One region of the Rouxiella sp. WC2420 genome, then DNA from elsewhere that is predicted to be linked to it. Evidence: predicted binding sites of a transcription regulator. Region 1 holds the regulator's gene; each other region holds the start of a gene.
What was found. Region 1 encodes Fur, which represses iron uptake genes when iron is present. Its sites were predicted from a motif close to ATAATAATGAGAACNACTATCAA; they were not measured.

Region 1 (5,302 bases):
GCAAAATCGATCTGCCTGAACTTTGGCATCGCACAAGACTATCAGGGCCAATGCAACCTGCGTTTTGATGACACCAATCCGGTAAAAGAAGATATCGAGTTTGTAGAGTCGATCAAAAAAGACGTGCAATGGCTTGGCTTCGAGTGGAGCGGCGAGGTTCATTACTCTTCCGACTACTTCGACCAACTGCATCATTACGCGGTTGAACTGATCCAGAAAGGTCTGGCTTACGTTGACGAACTGTCTCCTGAGCAGATCCGTGAGTATCGCGGCAATCTGACTGCGCCGGGCAAAAATAGTCCGTATCGCGATCGCACCGTGGAAGAGAACCTCGAGCTGTTCGCCAAAATGCGCAACGGTGATTTTGCCGAAGGCACCGCCTGCCTGCGTGCGAAAATTGACATGGCTTCGCCGTTCTTCGTGATGCGCGATCCGGTGCTGTATCGCATTAAGTTTGCCGATCACCACCAAACCGGTACCAAGTGGTGCATCTATCCGATGTACGATTTCACCCATTGCATTTCCGATGCGCTGGAAGGGATCACCCACTCGCTGTGTACTCTGGAATTCCAGGACAACCGCCGTCTGTACGATTGGGTGCTCGATAACATCACTATTCCCTGTCATCCGCGTCAGTACGAATTTTCGCGCCTGAATCTCGAATACGCCATTATGTCCAAGCGCAAGCTGAGTCTGCTGGTGACCGAGAAGATTGTCGAAGGTTGGGATGACCCGCGTATGCCAACGGTTTCTGGCCTGCGCCGTCGTGGTTACACTTCAGCGTCAATTCGTGAGTTCTGCCGTCGTATTGGCGTGACCAAGCAGGATAACAACGTGGAAATGGCCGCGCTGGAATCTTGTATCCGTGACGATCTCAACGAAAACGCTCCGCGCGCGATGGCGGTAATCAATCCGGTTAAAGTGATCATTGAGAACTTTAGCGGCGATGCGGTTCAGTGGGTAAAAATGCCTAATCACCCGAACAAGCCAGAAATGGGTTCTCGTGAAGTGCCGTTTACCGCTGAAATCTTTATCGATCAGGCGGATTTCCGTGAGGAAGCCAACAAGCAATACAAACGCCTGGTGCTGGGCAAAGAAGTTCGCCTGCGCAACGCGTATGTCATCAAAGCCGAGCGTATCGAGAAAGATGCCGAAGGCAACGTGACGACGATTTTCTGTAGCTACGACATTGATACTCTGAGCAAAGATCCTGCCGATGGCCGTAAAGTCAAAGGTGTGATCCACTGGGTTTCTGCCAGTGAAGGAAAACCTGCCGAGTTCCGCCTGTACGATCGTCTGTTCAGCGTGGCTAACCCGGCACAGGCTGAAGACTTCCTGACCACCATTAACCCGGAATCTCTGGTTATCGCCAACGGTTTTGTAGAACCAGGCCTGGCGAATGCCGAAGCCGGTGTAAGCCTGCAGTTTGAGCGCGAAGGTTACTTCTGCGCCGACAGCACTTACTCCAGCGCCGAGCATTTGGTGTTTAACCGCACTGTTGGTCTGCGTGACAACTGGGAAAGCAAGCCAGTCGCTTGATAACCCGGTATCTCAAAAATAAAAAACGCAGCTCATTGTGGCTGCGTTTTTTTATGGTACTCGTTGCCAAATTTCAGCCATAAAAAAACCGCCTTTCAGCGGTCATTTTATTTACGGGCTTTTCTATTATCCCTTAAAGAAAAGTCCGGGCTGGAATCAGCCTTTACCGTGCAGCGTTTCATCTTCTACGCAGTTGCCGTTTTCGCAATGTCCGTAAAGATAAAGGCTGTGGTTAGTCAATTTAATACCATGAGCTTTGGCAATATCACGCTGACGAGCTTCGATGTATTCATCACGGAATTCGATGACGCGTCCACAATCGAGGCAGATTAAATGATCATGGTGATGCTGCTGAGTCAGCTCAAATACTGACTTGCCACCTTCGAAATTGTGACGGGTAACAATGCCAGCGTCGTCAAATTGGTTCAGAACACGGTAAACCGTGGCAAGACCAATCTCTTCGCCCATATCAATCAGTTCTTTGTACAAATCTTCCGCACTGACGTGATGTCCTGCCGGAGCTTGCAACACTTCCAGAATTTTCAGGCGTGGAAGCGTGACTTTTAAGCCGGCTTTCTTCAGTGCGGTGTTGTTGTCAGTCATGCGGATTTAGTCCTGTCACTATGCTATTCACGTTAATGAAAACGGTGGGCTGTTCACAACCATCATCCCAACCCAAAATGTTTATAACCAAAGAGGTCGAAGCCCAAAATGGGCGGAACGATAAAAACAGATGTAATAAGTGTACCTTGATCAGGCTGAAAGTTACAATTTTGTAGAAGTTAAATTGTTAATTTCAGTGATAGTTTGGCCCTTTCACGAATAACCTCAACGTTTCAGGGCCTTAGCCTTTGTGTGGGATTAACCGATAATCTCAGCGAGGCTTAACTCTTCAGAAATTTGCTTAACCCAGGCATCAACACGTTCGTTGGTCAGCTCTGGTTGACGGTCTTCGTCGATTGCCAGCCCGATAAAGTGCGTGTCATCAGCCATACCTTTCGAGGCTTCATAACCGTAACCTTCGGTTGGCCAGTGGCCGACAATTACCGCACCGCGAGGTTCGATGATATCGCGCACAGTACCCATCGCATCACAGAAGTATTCTGCGTAATCTTCCTGGTCGCCACAGCCGAACAGCGCAACCAGTTTGCCTTCAAAATCTATCTCTTCCAGCGTCGGGAAAAAGTCGTCCCAGTCACACTGTGCTTCACCGTAGTACCAGGTCGGGATGCCGAGCAGCAGAATATCGTATTTTTCCAGATCTTCTTTGCTGCTTTTGGCGATGTCCTGCACGTCAGCAACATCTTTACCCAACTGCTTCTGGATCATTTTTGCGATGTTTTCGGTGTTTCCGGTGTCGGAACCAAAGAAGATACCTACAACTGCCATAAGCTTATCTAACCTCTTGTTCTGCAATGGACTCTTTGAGTCTGCTTGTTCGTGGGCGTCGCGCGAGTCATTTGAATTTGGCCTATAGTTTATCGGGCAATTCTGGCAAGCGTTATCGCCTTTGTGTGTTCTGTTGCGGGTTTGGGTATAAATGCGGACTGACCGAAAACGTTTCAAGCGGATGGTGCAAGATGAACAACAGCAACGGCGGGCAACCCTTAAAGTTACCCGCCCGAATCGGTCAGCTTTCCTGATTGTTCAAATGAGACAGCAGCATCTGTTCAATCAGTTCGCTACGACTGATATTTTGTTGTTCCGCCAGCTTATTAAGCGCATCTACAGCTTCGGCATTAATTTTCAGCTCTACGCGACGTAAACCGTTGTTTTTGTCACGGCGAAGCTGATTACGCTTGTTAATCCTAAGCTGTTCATCGCGAGAAAGCGGATTTGTTTTTGGACGTCCCGGACGGCGATCGTCTGCGAACAGATCAAGCGTCGTGCGATCCAGTTGTTCTTTTGCCATAGGTAGCGGTACAACTAGGGAAGTTACATCGAAAAGCGACTCATGCCCTTTTCAGATGAAGTGGTTACACATTTCGGGTTAATAAACCCTAACCCAATTTACCTCCAGCGCCCGAGAATAACCAACTCGACGCAGGGGCAAAATTACAGCGCGCAATCATACCCTAGCGTATATCCCTCCACAACGCCTAACTGCCCTGAATAGAGGCTAAGTTATTATGATTAGCCCTTTTTTTGAACAGTTGAGTGTGCTTCGGCAAGAAATTTCCGCGCTTGCGCACTCATTGTTCATTAATCACGGCACATCAATGAAGCGATGAATTGCGCGCAACACTGCTTCGGGTTTTTCAGCGTGTACCCAATGACCACTTCCGGCGACCACATAGGCGCGCGCCTGAGGGAATTGACTGGCAATGGCGCTGCGATAGCTATCCTGCACGTAAGGGGATTCTCCGCCGCGAATAAACAGTGCCGGATGTGGCCAGGACGGCACGTTTTGCCAGCCAATGATGTTAGCGTATTCTGCCAGCAACACCGGGACGTTAAAGCGCCATTCACCCTGTGAAAAAGACTTCAACAGAAACTGAATCACGCCATCTTCTGTTGCGTATTGCTGCATCAGTTGTGTCGCGCCCGCGCGGTCTTTAATACCGGCTTCGGTCACCGCATTCAGCGCGGCGAAAATCTCGTCATGACGACGAGTCTGATAATCAACGGGTGCCATATCGATGGCGATGAGCTTATCGATACGCTCTGGAGCCACGGCAGTCAGCGCCATTGCGGCCTTGGCGCCCATCGAGTGACCGATGACGATCACCTTGTCGAAGCTGACGTCATCCAGCGTTTCGAGCAAATCTTCAGCCATTTTTTGATAAGTCATTTCATCCGAGCGTTCTGAAAGCCCGTGATTACGCAAATCTACCTGTAGCACACTATGCTGTTGTTTCAGGTCGCGCGCCAACACGCCGAGATTATCCAGCGTGCCAAACAGGCCATGGACTAACAGTACCGGCAGGGCGGTAGAAGTGGAAGATTCAGCTTGTTGCAGTCGATAATGTAATTTCATGACAAGGTCCGTGCAGACATTTATTACAGGTAAGGATCTCATTAGGTTATCATGAGTCGCGGAAGAATTTCTGTCAGAACCCTGTGCGTGATAAAGCAAAGCGCACGCTGAGGTTAACCAGGATATAAGGTTTTGTCTGCTTTTTGAATAATTGGGCGATTTCGCCTTTTTGTTCGCGCAGTTTAATTTGTATAATCCTTTGAATAAATTAAGTAGAAAAACAGTACTGGATAAAGATGAAAACGATTGAGGTTGATGAAGAGCTTTACCGCTATATCGCGAGCCACACGCAGCATATCGGTGAAAGTGCATCAGACATTATACGGCGGATGCTGAAATTTACTGCCGGCCAGGAAGTGCAGACTGCTGCAAAAACCAATGCCAGCGCAGCATCGGCAGAGAAACCAGCAGCGGTCGTTGCCAACACGCCTGCCAATCGCGTGCGTGCGGTGCGTGAACTCTTGCTGTCAGACGAATATGCAGAACAGACCAGAGCGGTTAACCGTTTCATGCTGATCCTCACCACGCTTTATACGCTTAATCCGAAAGAATTTGCGGTTGCGACCGAGTCTTTACATGGCCGTACACGGACTTATTTTGCCGGCGACCAACAAACGTTGCTGCAAAACGGAATCCATACCAAGCCAAAGCACGTTCCTGGAACCCCTTACTGGGTTATCACCAATACCAACACCGGTCGTAAACGCAGCATGATCGAACACATCATGCAATTGATGCAGTTCCCAGCCGAACTGACCGATAAAGTTTGCGGCACCCTTTAATACA
Region 2 (5,302 bases), 2.1 Mb from region 1:
AGCTTTCATCCTTGGTGTATTTGGCATCGGTGTAGGTAAAGGAGGCGAGCAGGTTAATATTCTCGTTAACTGCTGCCTTGGTCTCAAACTCAAGTCCGCGTGAGCGAATTTCGCCAGTCTGGACCGAGAACAGGGTGTGGTCTGGATCGGTGCTCAGGTTCTTGTCTTTGGTCAGCTGATAAACCGCAATGCTGCCGCTGATAAGGGCATTGTTTGGCGCGTATTTAATGCCTGTTTCATACTGTTTGGCGCGAGATGCCTGAAAAGTGTTGCCGCTAAAATCACTACCACTGGTGGGTTCGAAAGATTCGCTATAACTGGCATACGGGGCAAAGCCGCTGTCGAACAGATAATTCACACCACCACGCCAGGTAAACTCGCCATCTTTTTGTTTTGAGACGGAATTATCATTCAGACGATTGGTGCTTTCTGTGGTGGCCCAGTCATAGCGACCGCCGAGTGTAAACATCCATTTATTCCACTGTGCCTGATCCTGAGCATAAAGCCCGGTTTGCTCCTGACGATCGAGCAGGCTTGCAGAGCCTGTATAAGTCACATTCTGATTGCCGTATTGCGGATTAATCAGACTTAGATTGGATGCGCTACCGCTTTGATACTTAATGTCATTGCGCAGATGCTGATAATCGATACCCAACAGGGTGGTGTGAGCGACTGTGCCGGTGTCGTATTTCGCCTGTAACTGCGTGTCGACGGCGAAAGTTGACAGGTGTTCTCTGTCGTTCATTACTCCACGGCTTAGCTGGGTAGGATCTGTTGCCGACACTCCTGCGCCATAGATGCTGCGATAATCAGTGCCAATCGTGCCGTAATGCAGGTTCTGACGTACTGTCCAGACATCGTCAAAAGTGTGACTGAAAGCATAACCAACCAGTTTTTGCTTACGTGAAAGCTTGTTAAATCCGGGTTCGCCGTCGTTAAAATGTCTTGAGAGCTTGCCGCCTGCGCCATCTCGCACTGTGCCTTGTTCTGGCAACCAGCCGTAGTAGCCGGTATCCGGCTGATTTTGAAAATCACTCAAAAACGTAAAAGTAGTCTTGTCATCAGGATGCCAGGTAAAAGCCGGAGCTATTGCATAGCTTTTCGACGACTCGCCGGTTTGCATCTGGTTAGTATCGCGTGCTACGCCAGTGAGTCGGTAGGTGTATCTATCGTCGTTGTTAACATCTCCACCAAAATCGAAACCGGTCTGATAAAAACCGTCAGTTCCAGTCTTGAACTGAACCTCATGAATCGTCTCAGTGGTCGGGCGCTTGCTGACCAGTGAAATAATGCCACCCGGATCACTCTTGCCATACAGCACCGATACCGGCCCGCGCATTAGCTCGGCGCGTTCGAGCAGGTAAGGATCAATCTGGAAGTTTGAATAGTTATCGCCCGGTAACGTGAGTCCATCCAGGTAGATATTGGTGCCAATCTGGCTAAAACCTCGAATATTGACTGAGTCATAGGCATTGGAAGAGCCGCGGTTATCAACCATCACTCCCGGCGTATAACTAAAGGCATCCTTGACTGAAGCGGGTTGCAGCAAATCCATCTGTTCGCGAGTGACGACGGAGATTGACTGCGGTGTTTTCACCAAAGGCGTATCGGTTTTAGTCCCTGTAGCACTCTGTTTGGCCACGTAGGACCCCACTGGGCCCCAGGCACTTTCCTGCGGGGCGTTTGCCGACACGGTAATTGTGTCATCAGTCTGAGTATTTGCTGATTTTTCTGCTGATGTTGCTGAAAAGGACAACGAAGCCAAAGCAGAAGCTATCAATAGAGCCAGCGGTTGATGGGGGAATTTTATACTTTTAGATATCATTTTGGTCTCAGCCAGAAATCAAACAAGGGAAGTTAGCATCATCATTTCGAAGATGTAAATCCTATCATCCTATGTTTTTAAATGACAATGATAATCATTAACGAGCGGTTTTTTTTACTCGGAAGGGTGAAGTACTGGCAGTAACAGGAAATTAACTCTGGCTAAAAAGGTTAAGTTGAACCTGATTTAAATGCTCGGTGACGAGCTGTCTGGAAAGAACCTCGTCGCGGTCTCTCAGCGCAATAACCATCGCACGATGCTGTTCCTCGTATTTCTTTCTGCGCTCCGGGGTCAGTGATTTTCTTTTTAACCGCCCCCATTCCCCCTGATCCCGTATCTGATTTGCCAGCTCAAGGACTTTTAGGAAGAAATTATTATGGGTAGCAATAGCGAAAACCTTGTGCAGTTCCCCGTCCCAATATTCGAAGTCTTCGATAGTCATGGCCTGTTCGGACTGAGTGAGACATTCATCCATACGTTCAAAATCTGCTGCGGTAGCGTGACGAACAATGAGAGACGGCATTTGTGGCTCGATGAGTAACCTTGCTGCCATCAACTCTGCTGGACTCACCTGGATCTCAGGGAGTCTGTTAACTGTCGCGGGCAATAATTCGGCTACGTTATCCGCCACGAAGGTACCGCTGCCCACCGCTTGGGTGATCAGGCCAATTTCTTTGAGGTTGGATAAAACACGTCGCACGGAGCCTCTCGATGCTTCGAAAGATTCACATAGTTCGCGCTCGGCCGGAAGCTTATGGCCAGCGTGCAAACGTCCACTTTCGATTTCTTCAACCAAATAGGCTGCAAGCCTGCGCGCACCGTCGGCCCGTACCGATTTTTGAGCCATGATTTTGCTCATTATTTTTGATAATCCTGTTTGATAAAAGTTGTTAAAAATAAATATATACCAATTGGTACTACTACGCAAAAAGTATGAGCCAGCTCAACAAGTCTTAAAAATTGGGTTGATTGGTACTTAATTTGCGCTACATTAGATGTAAATGTGAACCATAAATGTACCATTGGAGAACCAATAATATGAAATTTGCTACCTTAAAGCACAATAATGAAACCAGTTTTGTTGCTCTTATTGACAATAGCGGTGAGCGCTACTGGCCTCTAGCAGAGATAATCTCTGGTTTTATGGGTGACATGAGCCAATTGGTACAAGATTGGGAAAGGGTAAAACATGATATCAACCCCACCTCGCAGGGCTACTCCCTTGAGGAAGTTTCTGTAGAAGTTCCGCTTCAGGCAAAACGTAACGTTTTTTGTGTTGGCAAGAACTACCACGAGCATGCGGCTGAGTTCAGTAAGTCAGGATTCGATCACAGCGCCAAAGAGGGGGAAATAGCACCGGAGTTTGCCGTGGTGTTCAGCAAAACGCCAGAAACCCTGATCGCAAATCATGCTGTGATCCCACGTCATTCCAATGTGACCAGCCAGTTGGACTATGAGGCGGAACTGGCTGTAATTATTGGAAAAGGCGGTAAGGGGATTACTAAGGCAGAGGCGTTAAAGCATGTTTGGGGATACACAGTAATCAACGACGTGACGGCTCGTGACCTGCAGAAAAACCATCGGCAGTGGTTTATCGGTAAATCCCTCGACGGCTTTGGTCCAATTGGGCCGTGGATCTCGACAGCTGACGAGGTTGATCTGTCTTCCTCAAAAATTCAGTGCTGGGTGAATGGAGAGCTGCGCCAGAACTCAAATCTGGGTGATTTAGTCTTCGATGTTCCTACCCTGATTGAAACACTTTCTGCCGGTATTGAACTTAAACCCGGCGATATCATCGCTACCGGTACTCCGGCAGGCGTAGGCATTGGTTTCACACCACCCAAGTTTTTACAGACTGGGGATGTCGTGCGTATCGAAATCGAGGGCATTGGTGCATTAGAGAACGAGGTGGGAGAGTGAGTACACAAATCATCGACGGAATGGTCATTGAAACCCAAGGCAAAGGTGAAGCGCTGCTGTGTATTCATGGACTAGGCGGATCCTCTAATATCTGGACACCATTATTACCAGCCTTTGCCAGTTTCAATCTTTTACGCATCGACCTGCCCGGAAGCGCGCGCTCCGCCTTGCCGGCAGATTTACTCTCAATTGAATCTTATGTCGCTAGCGTTGAGCGCGTCCTTGATGCCTTGGATATCGACAGCGTGCATATCGTAGCTCACTCCATGGGGACGATTATTGCTCAGCATTTTGCAGTGAAAAACCCCTCAAGAGTGAAAACGCTAGCGCTGTTTGGCCCGCTGCTAGCCCCGCCAGACGCCGGACGACCGGGGATTCATGGCAGAGCGAAATTGTGCCGTGAACAGGGAGTCAAAGGGCTACAGGAAATTGCCGACGCCATAATAAAGGGCGCTACCAGCGAAGAAACCAAAGATTCCAAACCTGCCGTCGTCGCTTTGATTCGTGAAAGCGTAATGCGTCAAACGCCGGAAGGTTATGCCCAAAGCTGTGAGGCACTGGCTAATGCACAACCCGCGCAGATTGAAAAAATCGCGGTTCCAGTATTGCTGGTAACGGGGCAAGAGGATGGCGTTGGGTCTCCTGAGCAAGTGCAAACGATGGCGAATCGCCTGGACAAGCCCAGCGTGAAAATTCTAGAGGGCTGCGGGCACTGGACCACTTTTGAAAAGCCGGACGAATGTCTTATTCAACTCATTAATTTTTATAATAATTAGCCCAAAACAATAAGGCATCCTCCAAAGTAGAGTGTGCTAAAAAACATCTAACCTGTACTGACATGAGTGATATGTCGGTCTGACCCTACAAGAAATTGGAGCAAGCAAATGGATAACAACAAAGTTGTATTCACCAATGTCACCATTTTCGATGGCAGTGGAGATAAAGCTTACAAAGGTGGCGTGCTGGTCGAAAATAATCGCATCCGAAAAGTCATAAAAGGTAATGCAAGGCTGGCCGATGTCGATGCAGTCGTCATTGACGGCAAAGGGGCATTTTTGATGCCGGGGATGACCGAGGCTCACACGCATTTTTCATGGAATGACCAGCCCTCTTTGGCGGCGATTCAGATGATGCCTCCAGAAGAACACATTCTTTGGTGTGTCGGCGTCGCCAGGCGTTATCTGGATATGGGATGGACTTCCTGCATTGGTGCCGCGGCTGCGAAACCACGTCTTGATGTGGTATTACGCAACGCCATTAATTCCGGACAGTTTCCGGGGCCCAGATATTTAGCCGGCAGTCAGGAGGTTAGCACCATTGGGGCACTGGGCGATAACTCCTTGCCGCACTTGCCTTTTCCCGAGCTTAACTTTGGCAGTATTTGCTGCGGTCCTGAAGAAATCCGCAAGTCGGTGCGCCAGTTTGTAAAATACGGTGTTGACCATCTGAAAATAAATCTCTCAGGGGAATATATTGCCGGTATTCCTGCTGAAATGTCGCCGTTTTCAGAAGAAGAGGTGGCGATGTTGGTGTCGGAGGCCAAGCGCTTTGGCAAAA
Region 3 (5,302 bases), 1.7 Mb from region 1:
CGGGGTATGGGAAATTGGGCAATCGATGATGTGACAGCGCAGGCCAAATACTTGCTCAATCAACTGCGGCGTGACGATTTCTGCCGGAGCGCCTTCGGCAATAATCTGGCCGTCTTTCATGGCGATCAGATGACCCGCATAGCGACAGGCGTGATTGAGGTCGTGCAGCACCACTACCAGCGTGCGATCGTTTTGTCGGTTTAATCGACACATTAATTCCATTAAATCAATTTGATGGGCGATATCTAGCCAAGTGGTGGGTTCGTCCAGCAGTAATAAAGGTGTTTGTTGTGCCAACACCATGGCAATCCATACTCGTTGGCGCTGCCCGCCCGATAAATTATCTACCAGACTGTCGGCCAGTTCATAAACACCGGTTGCGCGCATTGCTTCATCTACCGCCTCAGAGTCTTTGCGACTCCAGCGGCTAAATAAGTTTTGATGAGGATAACGCCCGCGAGCCACTAGATCGGCGACGCTGATATCCCCCGGCGCGATAGAACTCTGCGGCAACAATCCTAGCTGTTTGGCGACCTCTTTGGTCGGCACCTCGTTAATCATTTTACCATTCAGCCATACCGCTCCCGTTTGCGGCTGCATCAAACGGCTAAGCGTGCGCAGTAATGTCGATTTTCCGCAGGCATTCGGGCCGATAATTACCGTCAGCTTGCCTTCGGGGATCGCCACCGACAAATCTCGGGCGACGACTTTTTTTTCGTAGCCGAGGGTGAGATTTTCTGCCCGTAAAGGGGATAAAGATCGATTGCTCATTAGCGTCGTGATTCTCGAATTAACAGCCCAATCAGATAGATACCGCCAATGCTGACGGTTAATATCCCGACGGGTAATTGATAGGGAAGGAACATGCGCTGAGCAAGAACGTCGGCGGCAAGCAGCAACAGGGCCCCGGTCAGCGCCGCAAAAAGCAGCGGCTGTTGATGACTGGCACACAGGCGGCGGGAAATTTGCGGGGCTACCAGGGCGATAAACGAGATTGGACCTGCTATCGCCGTGGCCGCTGCGGTGAGGGAAACGCCGACCAACATTAATAGTAGTCGTGCACGTTCCACCGGCACGCCCAGAGCGCAGGCAGTATCATCCCCCATTTCCAGCAGGCGCATCCTCCGGCATAACCATTGTGCCAACACTACCGCGACTATCATTACAGCAATGGCGGGCAGACTCTTTTGCCAGCTGATGCCGTTGAGCGAACCTGCACTCCATAACCCGGCGGTCAGGGCCGATTCTAAAGAGGCGTTGATAATAAGCCAGGTGTTGGCTGCCGTCAGCAGGGCGCGAATGGCAATGCCGACAATGATCAGCCTGAAAGTTTCTACCCCTTTGCGCCACGCCAACCAATAGACGAGTAACCCGGTAAAAATGCCTCCGGCCATAGCTCCGGCGGTGATCTGATTAATGCTGCCGTTAAACAGCACGATGATTATCAGCACGCCGGTGTAAGCGCCGGAGTTGAAACCAATGACGTCTGGGCTACCCAGCGGGTTGCGCATCAGCGATTGAAAAATAGCCCCGCTGATGCCCAGCGCTGCGCCGACGATCAGCGCTATCGTTACCCTCGGCAAACGCCACTGGGTCACAATAATGGATAGATTATGGGGACCTTCACCGCGAAGGGCATCGATCACCTGATGAGCGGTAAGTGAAAGCGCGCCGCTGCCAAGAGCGTAAACTGCCAGCACCAAGCAACACAACACCAGTGATAGTGCGATAAATAAAGGCCGCGTTAGACGGCTTTTTTTCGCAGCCAACGACGATTGGCCAAGTAGCGAATTTATGCTCATCCCCGGCTCAGTCCGTTATGACGGCGGACCAGCCAAATCAGCACCGGCGCACCGATCAGTGCCGTGACAACCGAAACTCTAAGTTCGCCAACAACTAACACTCTTCCTGCTAAATCCGCCGCCAGCAGCAGAGAAGGGGTGAGCACTAGTGTCCATGGCAGCATCCAGCGCGGAGTGGCGCGTGAAACACGTCTGGCGATGTGCGGCATCATCAGTCCGACGAAACCAATCGGTCCAACGGCGGCGGTCGCACTGCCACAAAGCAGGGTAATAGCCAGCAGGCCGGCTAACTGAGTTAGAGCAATACGCGTGCCGAGCGCGGTGGCAAGTTCGCTGCCCATCGTTAGATTATTTAGCGCGCGGCTTATCAATAGCGTCAAAATTGTGGCAACTAAGATCGGCAGCGCCACGGTATGGATCACTGACAGGCTGCGAATATCCAGCGAACCCGCCTGCCAGAAGCGCAGCTGATCAAAAGCCAGCGGGTTAAGTAAAGAGATCCCCGAAGACATCCCTTCAAGCACTGCGCCGAGTGCGACACCAGCCAGCGTGAGGCGAACAGGATTTAGCCTTCCGCGACCCAGCGCGCCAATCATTGCCACCAGCAGCGTGGCGACCATCGCGCCACCGAAGGCATACCACAAGTATTGATCGATGCCAGTCGCGCCAAAAAAGGCGATGCCCAGCACCACTGAGAATCCGGCCCCGGAATTAACGCCAAGAATGCCGGGATCGGCCAGCGGATTGCGCGTAAGAATTTGCATCAGCGCGCCGGAAAGGCCCAGCGCAATGCCCGCCAGGATGCCCGCCAGCGTTCGCGGCAAACGCGCATCGTGAATAATCACACAGTCGGCGCTGGCACACTGGCCTTGCAAGGCGGGCAGCACGGTATCAAGAGGAATGGATTTTTCACCTATCGACAGGCTGAGCGCCACCATCGCCGCCAGCAGGAGGAGCGCGAGCAGCATGCCGCCCATCTGGCGTGAACCAGAAGAAAAGAAGGGTGAAGATGCTGAGGAGGTGATTAGACGAGACATAGCAGCCTTTTTATTACCAGGTATCTTTTAAACTTCAACGGCTTTGAAGACCTGACTGCGATTTGAAATCTATTGAATATGTTCATTATCGAAACGGTCCGTCGAATCAAAAAAAGTATGAATGTTAATGATATTTATTATCGTTATTGATTTCATTTGTATATGGTAGCATGCCTCAATGTTCTGTTGCAGTCCTCTTGAATCGGGATCTTGTTGCTGCAACCCCAGTAACCGTTGGATTATGAATTTGCCATGGATAAGCCCTCGATTTTATTGAATTTTAGTTTGCTAAAGACCCACCCTGTTTTTCGTTCCGTATTCTGCGCGCGCTTTATTTCAATATTGGCTCTTGGCCTGCTTGGCATCGCCTTGCCGGTGCAGATCCAGGCGCTTACCGGCTCGACGTTGTTAGTCGGTTTAGCCGTTACGCTGGCCGGTAGCGGCATGTTTGTCGGATTACTGCTGGGCGGTGTGATGGCTGACCGTTACGAGCGCCGTCGTTTAATATTGTTCGCCCGTTCCACCTGCGGTATGGGTTTCATCGGCTTGTGTATTAACGCCACACTGCCTGCGCCATCTTTATTCGCTATTTACGTCCTGTCAGTTTGGGACGGATTTTTTGGTGCCGTTGGCGTTACGGCATTATTAGCCGCTACGCCTGCGCTGGTGGGGCGTGAAAATCTGGTACAGGCCGGTGCATTAAGCATGCTGACCGTGCGTTTCGGCTCAATTCTTTCTCCTGCCATTGGCGGTCTGATTATTGCCAGCGGCGGGGTAGTGTGGAACTACGGACTGGCTGCACTGGGCACTCTGCTGACGTTAATCCCGCTGCTGCGTTTGCCGAAATTACTGCCTCCTCCGCAGCCACGCGAGCACACGTTAAAATCGCTGATTGGCGGCTTTAGTTTTTTATTGCGTAATAAAGTGATTGGCATGGTGGCGCTGATTGGCGCCCTGCTGACAATGGCCAGTGCGGTGCGCGTGCTTTATCCGGCGCTTTCTGGTCTCTGGCAGGTGGATGCTTCGCGGCTCGGGCTGATGTATGCCGCCGTGCCGCTGGGAGCTGCCATCGGCGCCTTCACCAGCGGTCGCGTGGCCAGCGTGGCTCGTCCCGGTTGGATGATGATGTTGACTGCGATTGCAGCCTTTGTCGCCATTGGGCTGTTCAGCCTGATGCCGTGGTACAGCACCGCGCTACTATGTTTGGTGGTGTTCGGCTATCTCACGGCGATTAACTCTTTACTGCAATACGGCCTGATTCAGCGCCTGACGCCTGACGATTATCTCGGCAGGGTTAACGGCCTGTGGACGGCGCAGAATGTTATCGGCGATGCGATCGGCGCACTGTTGCTGGGCTCGATGGGGTCGGTGATGCTGCCTGCAATCAGTTCGGCCAGCTTTGGATTTGGCGCAGCCCTCGTCGGGTTGGTGCTGGTGTATTCGCTGCGGGCACTGCGAGAGTTGAGCAACGGTGGGCTAGAGGAGATTCGCCAGCCCACCAAACCAATTAATGGCCGCTAAACTGCGTTTCCAGCTGCGTCAGTAAATTATTGGCGCTGTAATAATCCAGCCGGAAGGTGTCGTTACCCATGGCGTAAACCTGTTTGTTTTGTACCGCAGGCAGGTGGCTAAGGAAAACGTTACTTTCTACGCGTTGCGCGTCAGTTTTATCCCCGGCAAACAGCAGCAGCGATTTACCGTTGAGCCCTGCCGCTAAATTCTCGCCTGATAGTTGAATGATGTCTTTGCGAATACCCTGAGTGTGGCCGCTGGCGGCGTTCGCTGGAGGTTGCGCCAGCGTGAAGCCGAGCTGCTGTAGCATTTGCCCCTGTGGCGACGCCGGTGTCCAAAGATTGGCGGCCTTGCCATCTGGGCGATAAACCAGCGCAGAAATCGGCTGCGGTGGCAAATGCAGGCTTTGTTTCAGCGTTTTTTCTCGCTGGTCAAAGCTGGCCACGACTTTAGCGGCATCGGCTTCTTTACCGCTTGCCTCGCCCAGTTCTGCGGCCAATTCCTGCCAGCTTTTATCATCGTAGTTAACCACTATCACTGGCGCTATTGCCGAAAGCTGAGACATCAGCTTCATGGCCGAATCCCCACCCGTAGCCGAAATCACAATTAAATCCGGTGCCTCACCGGCAATCGCTTCGGCGTTAGCTTCACCGATATATAAAGCTTTCACTCCACGCTGTTTTGCCACGCTGCCCCATTGACGGAAAAAGCCCTGATCGTCAGCGATGCGGGTATTGGGGCTGGTGGCTCCGCTGGCAATAACTGGGGCATTAATCGCCAACAAAGTGCCGGTGACAGTCACGCTGGTGGAGACAATCCGCTGTGGCGGATGCTGCAAAATAAGGGTCCCGTGTGAGGTTTTAATCTGGCGTGGCCAGCCGTCAGCGGCGTGCGCAGCAGCCAAAAAGCCCCAAAATACTGCTAAAAACGCCATAAACAGGCGAAATTTCA
Region 4 (5,302 bases), 1.9 Mb from region 1:
AACTGTAATGCCTGATTCTCTCGGCCCGCATTTACATATTATTATGGGTATCGTTGGTGGCCTGATCGGATTTGTCATTGGACCTGATGCCTTCTTTTATGGCATTTATCCATTGGTGGCGAAAGTCGGCACTCATTTCGGCGTTTCGTGGCAGGAGATGGGGCTGACCATGGTGGTAGGCAAAAATATTGCCATGATGATAAGCCCGGTATTTGCGACCACTTATCTGGCGTTAGGTTTGACTGGCGTAGAGTTGCGCGATCATATCCGCTACTCGTTCGTACCTGTGGCAGTAATTTCGCTGATGATGGTATTTTCGCTGGTATTAACCGGGACAGTGCCGCTGTAAATTTGGCATACAAAAAACCCCGGACGAATCAATAAATTGTTCTGTTCGGGGGCAGGTATTTTACAGCGCTTTAAGAATTTTTATCGTCGCGTCAACGTCAATTTCGTCTTCCGAAAACACATAAGTGCTGTTTTGGAAGGTCGTGATCAGCAGCTTTTTGACGGTGCGCGTCGCCGACCTGGTCTCTTCATCTTTCGGCTTGATGCGGTTCATCAACAAGCCTACAGACAATACGGCGTTCTCTTTATCAATTTTTGAATCACCGGGCACTTCTTCGCTAAAGGCCAGGAAAGACTTGATGCTGGTGATTTTGATGCGCTCACCGGCAATATGAATGTGTTTGCTCTCTGGCGCGACTTTCACCGCGAAAGCTGATAGCCCTTTGGTATTGGTGGTCGGCTCAAAGGTCACCACGGCATCTTTTTTGATTAAATCAGGATTGGCGACTTTAATCACATGGAAATAACGGTTATCGCCGTTTTCATCTTTGATAAAGCCAAAACCTTTATCTTCAAACCAGGTTGTGATTACACCGTTCATCGCTCTTACCGCCTAATAAATTCGTTCAAAAATGCCTGCTTTTACCCGTTATGTTTTACGAAACGATGGGGTAAAACAGTGAAGTCGCCTAGTTTAATGCACATTGACCGCGAAGTCCTGCGAATTGCACGTCGATTGCTCGATAAAAATGGCTGTGACTGGCTCATTTAGCGTGCTTTGCGAAAGGTCAGATTAAAGCGGTACTGGCCTGTCAGCGGATGCTCTCCCGCTTTGAGCGGCAAAATACCATGATAACGCAGACGCGCCGGGCCACCCCACACAACAATGTCGCCGTGTGTCAGATTGACTCGTTGCGTTTTATCGCTGCGTTCTAATCCCCCAAACTGAAATACCGCAGGTAGCCCCAGAGAAATCGACACAATTGGCTGGCCCATGTCCTCTTCGTCTTTATCCTGATGCAGAGACATTTTGGCACCAATCTGATAACGATTTATCAGACAGGCATCGGGCATAAAGTCGTTAAATCCGGCATCGCGTGCAGCGTGAATAGCCAGAGTGCGAAAGATATCGGGCATTGCAGGCCATTGACGCTCGGTTTCTGGCGATACGGACTGATAACGATACCCGTGCCTGTCAGTTATCCACCCTAAATCACCACAGTTGGTCATCGCGACCGACATCGCATAACCTCCCGGCGTAGCGCGATACTGAAACGGCACCTCGCTGGCAATGTTATCAATAGCCATCAACAACGCACGATCGTCAGCCAGCGCTGCGCCACGCAAAACGACCGCGCCGGGGCACAGGTCCTCACGCCAGCCTGGATGAAAATCAGGGTGATCGAAAAGATCCAGAGTCATGCAACCTCCTGCAAGAAACGTAGCCTTAAGTATAACAGCCCTGACGGCAGGCAATAAAAAAGCCCGGGACAATGTTATGTTCCGGGCTTCAATTTTTAGCTTATTTAAGCAAACCTTTTAACTGCCGCTTTTCTCTTCGCCGACAAGCCCTACTTTCAAGTAACCGGCTTTACGCAGGTTATCCATCACGCTCATGATAGTCGCGTAGTCCACTGACTTGTCAGCGCGGAAGAAAATAGTCGCCTGTTTGTCGCCGGAGGTTTTCTGATCGAGCATCGAACTCAGATTCGCAGCGGTAATCGCATCATCGCCGAGGAACATCTGGTTGTCCGCTTTTACCGTCAGGAAGATAGGCTTGGGCGGTCGCGGCTGTGCCTGAGCAGTCGAGGCAGGTAAGTTCACCCGCACATCAACCGTCGCCAGAGGTGCTGCAACCATAAAGATGATCAGCAGCACCAGCATAACGTCGATAAACGGCGTGACGTTAATGTCATGCATTTCGCCGCTTTCATCGAGGTCGTCGTTTAAACGAATTGCCATGATTGACTTACCCTACGCGTAACTGATGACCCGACTGAGCGCGCGGTGCTTCTTCAGCACTTGCCGCCAAATCCAGATCACGCCCCTGCAACAGCAGAATTTGTGCTGCCACGTCGCCAACCTGATGGCGGTATGACGCGATGGTACGAGCGAAAATATTGTAAATAACCACGGCCGGGATCGCGGCAATCAGACCTACCGCCGTTGCCAACAGTGCCTCGGCAATCCCTGGCGCCACTACGGCCAGATTGGTGGTTTGCGTTTGAGCAATACCGATAAAACTGTTCATGATGCCCCACACGGTGCCGAACAGGCCGACAAACGGAGAGATGGCACCGATAGTCGCCAAAATTCCGTTACCACGGCCAATATAGCGACCGGCGGCAGTGACTCGGCGCTCAAGGCGGAAACCGGTACGATCCTTGATACCACCGTTGTCGGTAGAACCGGCAGATAGCTCAATCTCGTTTTCGGCATCGCGCAGCATCTGGCTACTGATGCTGTTGTCAGAGAAACTCTCAGACTGTTCCAGCGCTTCCTTCAGAGAACGAACCGGCAGCAGAGCTGATAATTCACGGCGCAAACGACGGCGACCGGCAATAATTTCGGTGCCTTTGCTAAACAGCAGAGTCCAGGTCACCACGGAGGCCAGCAGCAGGCCAATCATGACGATTTTAACTACGATGTCCGCGTGCTGATACATGCCAAGTACTGAGAGATCTTTCGGAATCACAGGCGCTTGGCTGTCTTGAGCCAAAGCTTCACCGTTCATGCTTTGCAGTACTGGCGCTGCGCTACCGTCGGTGGCAGTCGGAGCTGCTGCGCCAGGAGCGGATGAAGAGGTTGACGCCGAAGGAGTCACTGCCTGTGCTGCATTTGAAGAAGGCGTCGCCCAGGCGCTGCCGCTTAACCCTGCCATCAGCACCACTGAGGCCATTACAGTACCGATTTTCGCTGCACCGCTTTTACGCGTACTCATCATCTGTTTTACGTCCGTCAAAAATGACACCGCTTTATTCATCTCAATGCGACACGCTTGCACGTAGCGCCTCCAGCCGTGATCAATAGATTGAATATATTAATAGCGGCAAATGATAACAAATAAAAAGCTATAATTGATAGTGGTTCTCATTATTATTTACATTCCGCATCAGACAGAATAAAAACTACCATGATTATATGAAAAATTTTCACAAATCGCCCAAAACACTGACCCGTAGGAGTGAGCATGTTAACGTTACAAAAACGCCTACTGGCGACGTTAATCAGGTGAAAAAGGCTTATGACATCCAGGAAGATTGAAACTGCGTTGGTGAGCGCAGGGAGAGACAAAAGATTTACTCAAGGTTCAGTCAACGCCGTGATCCAGCGTGCATCTTCGCTGGTATTCGACACGGTTGCCGACAAGAAATTTGCTACCGCCAATCGCGCCAACGGTGAACTTTTTTATGGCCGTCGCGGCACGTTGACCCATTTTTCGTTCCAGGAAGCCATGGTCGAGTTAGAGGGTGGCGCAGGTTGCGCACTCTATCCGTGCGGTGCGGCAGCAGTCAGTAACGCGATTCTGTCCTTTGTGAACAGTGGCGATCACCTGCTGGTCGCAAGCTCAGCCTATGAACCAACACAGGATTTCTGCTCAAAAGTGCTGACCCGTATGAACGTCAGCACCACTTACTATCCTGCTTCGATTGGCGCCGATATTGCTAAACTGATGCAGCCGAATACTCGCATTGTATTTCTGGAATCGCCCGGCTCAATCACCATGGAAGTGCCGGATATTCCCGCCATCGTCAAGGCAGTGCGCGCCGTGTCTCCAGAAGTCATCATTATGATCGACAATACTTGGGCTGCAGGCATTTTATTTAAGGCACTGGAGTTTGATATTGATATCTCGATTCAGGCTGGCACTAAATATATCGTCGGCCACTCTGATGCGATGATTGGCACAGCGGTTTCCAATGCGCGCTGCTGGGAACAATTGCGTGAGCAGTCTTATTTGATGGGGCAGATGGTCGATGCAGATACTGCTTACGTCGCCAGCCGTGGCCTCCGCACTATGGGGATTCGTTTAAAGCAGCATGAGCAAAGCAGCCTGCGCATCGCCGAATGGCTACAAACTCGCCCTGAAGTCGCGCGTATAAATCATCCCGCATTACCCGGCAGTAAGGGGCACGAGTTTTGGAAGCGCGACTTTACCGGCAGCTGCGGTCTTTTCTCATTTATTCTGAACAAACGTCTAACCGATGCTGAACTGGCAAATTATCTCGATCATTTTGAGCATTTCGGCATGGCGTATTCGTGGGGCGGCTTTGAATCGCTGGTGATGGCTAATCAGCCTGAGGAAATTCAGGCTATACGTCCAGGCGAGACGGTGGATTTTAGCGGCACGCTGGTTCGTTTACACATTGGTCTGGAAAACTGCGAAGATCTGATAGCCGATCTCGACGCTGCTTTTGCACGTATTGCCTGAAGAAAAAAATCATTGCGACAGGCCGCGCAAATCCTTACTTATCTGATAGGATTATGTGCGGTTTTTGACCATAATTCGTTAAATACTTATAAAGATTGTAGATACTTATTTTTCCTTTTAATCGTGGCATCAGGTGAATACTGAGGTTTCACGTTTTTGCAGCAACCAGACAGGAAAGCCTATGGCGGTATTCACACAAATTCTTCATGCATTATGGCAACACGATTTTAGTGTCCTGGCCAACCCCAACGTTTTGTGGGTGGTTTACGCTGTCCTGTTTACAACCCTGCTTCTCGAAAACGGCCTGCTTCCGGCTTCTTTTCTTCCGGGTGACAGCCTGCTGCTGCTGACCGGCGCTCTGGTTGCAAAAGGGGTGATGAGCATGTTGCCAACGCTGATTATTCTGGTGGTTGCCTCAAGTCTCGGCTGCTGGCTGAGCTATTTGCAAGGACGGTGGCTGGGACATACACGTATCGTAAAAGGCTGGCTGTTGCATCTACCTGCGCACTACCACGAGCGCGCCCACATATTGTTTACCAAACACGGCTTGGCCGCGCTGCTGGCCGGGCGATTTCTCGCCTT

Region 2: fhuA (ferrichrome porin FhuA) is a predicted target of Fur. The motif match lies at 1,907-1,929, and genes of this name have one in related genera.
Region 3: entS (enterobactin transporter EntS) is a predicted target of Fur. The motif match lies at 2,961-2,983, and genes of this name have one in related genera.
Region 4: exbB (tonB-system energizer ExbB) is a predicted target of Fur. The motif match lies at 3,366-3,388, and genes of this name have one in related genera.

Annotation. Positions count from the first base shown of each region.
Region 1 covers NZ_CP165628.1:4,045,938-4,051,239, reverse strand. Annotated here, with positions in the region: gene glnS (glutamine--tRNA ligase) at 1-1,539, shown strand, start outside; gene fur (ferric iron uptake transcriptional regulator) at 1,696-2,142, opposite strand; gene fldA (flavodoxin FldA) at 2,401-2,928, opposite strand; gene ybfE (LexA regulated protein) at 3,170-3,451, opposite strand; gene ybfF (esterase) at 3,746-4,516, opposite strand; gene seqA (replication initiation negative regulator SeqA) at 4,753-5,298, shown strand.
Region 2 covers NZ_CP165628.1:1,973,889-1,979,190, forward strand. Annotated here, with positions in the region: gene fhuA (ferrichrome porin FhuA) at 1-1,825, opposite strand, end outside; gene AB3G37_RS09170 (FadR/GntR family transcriptional regulator) at 1,977-2,684, opposite strand; gene AB3G37_RS09175 (fumarylacetoacetate hydrolase family protein) at 2,864-3,745, shown strand; gene AB3G37_RS09180 (alpha/beta fold hydrolase) at 3,742-4,521, shown strand; gene AB3G37_RS09185 (amidohydrolase family protein) at 4,630-5,302, shown strand, end outside.
Region 3 covers NZ_CP165628.1:428,341-433,642, forward strand. Annotated here, with positions in the region: gene AB3G37_RS02105 (ATP-binding cassette domain-containing protein) at 1-771, opposite strand, end outside; gene fepG (iron-enterobactin ABC transporter permease) at 771-1,802, opposite strand; gene fepD (Fe(3+)-siderophore ABC transporter permease) at 1,799-2,770, opposite strand; gene entS (enterobactin transporter EntS) at 3,092-4,360, shown strand; gene fepB (Fe2+-enterobactin ABC transporter substrate-binding protein) at 4,347-5,302, opposite strand, start outside.
Region 4 covers NZ_CP165628.1:699,053-704,354, reverse strand. Annotated here, with positions in the region: gene AB3G37_RS03400 (CitMHS family transporter) at 1-349, shown strand, start outside; gene AB3G37_RS03395 (cold-shock protein) at 410-889, opposite strand; gene alkB (DNA oxidative demethylase AlkB) at 1,057-1,710, opposite strand; gene exbD (TonB system transport protein ExbD) at 1,828-2,250, opposite strand; gene exbB (tonB-system energizer ExbB) at 2,258-3,232, opposite strand; gene metC (cystathionine beta-lyase) at 3,533-4,720, shown strand; gene AB3G37_RS03370 (DedA family protein) at 4,902-5,302, shown strand, end outside.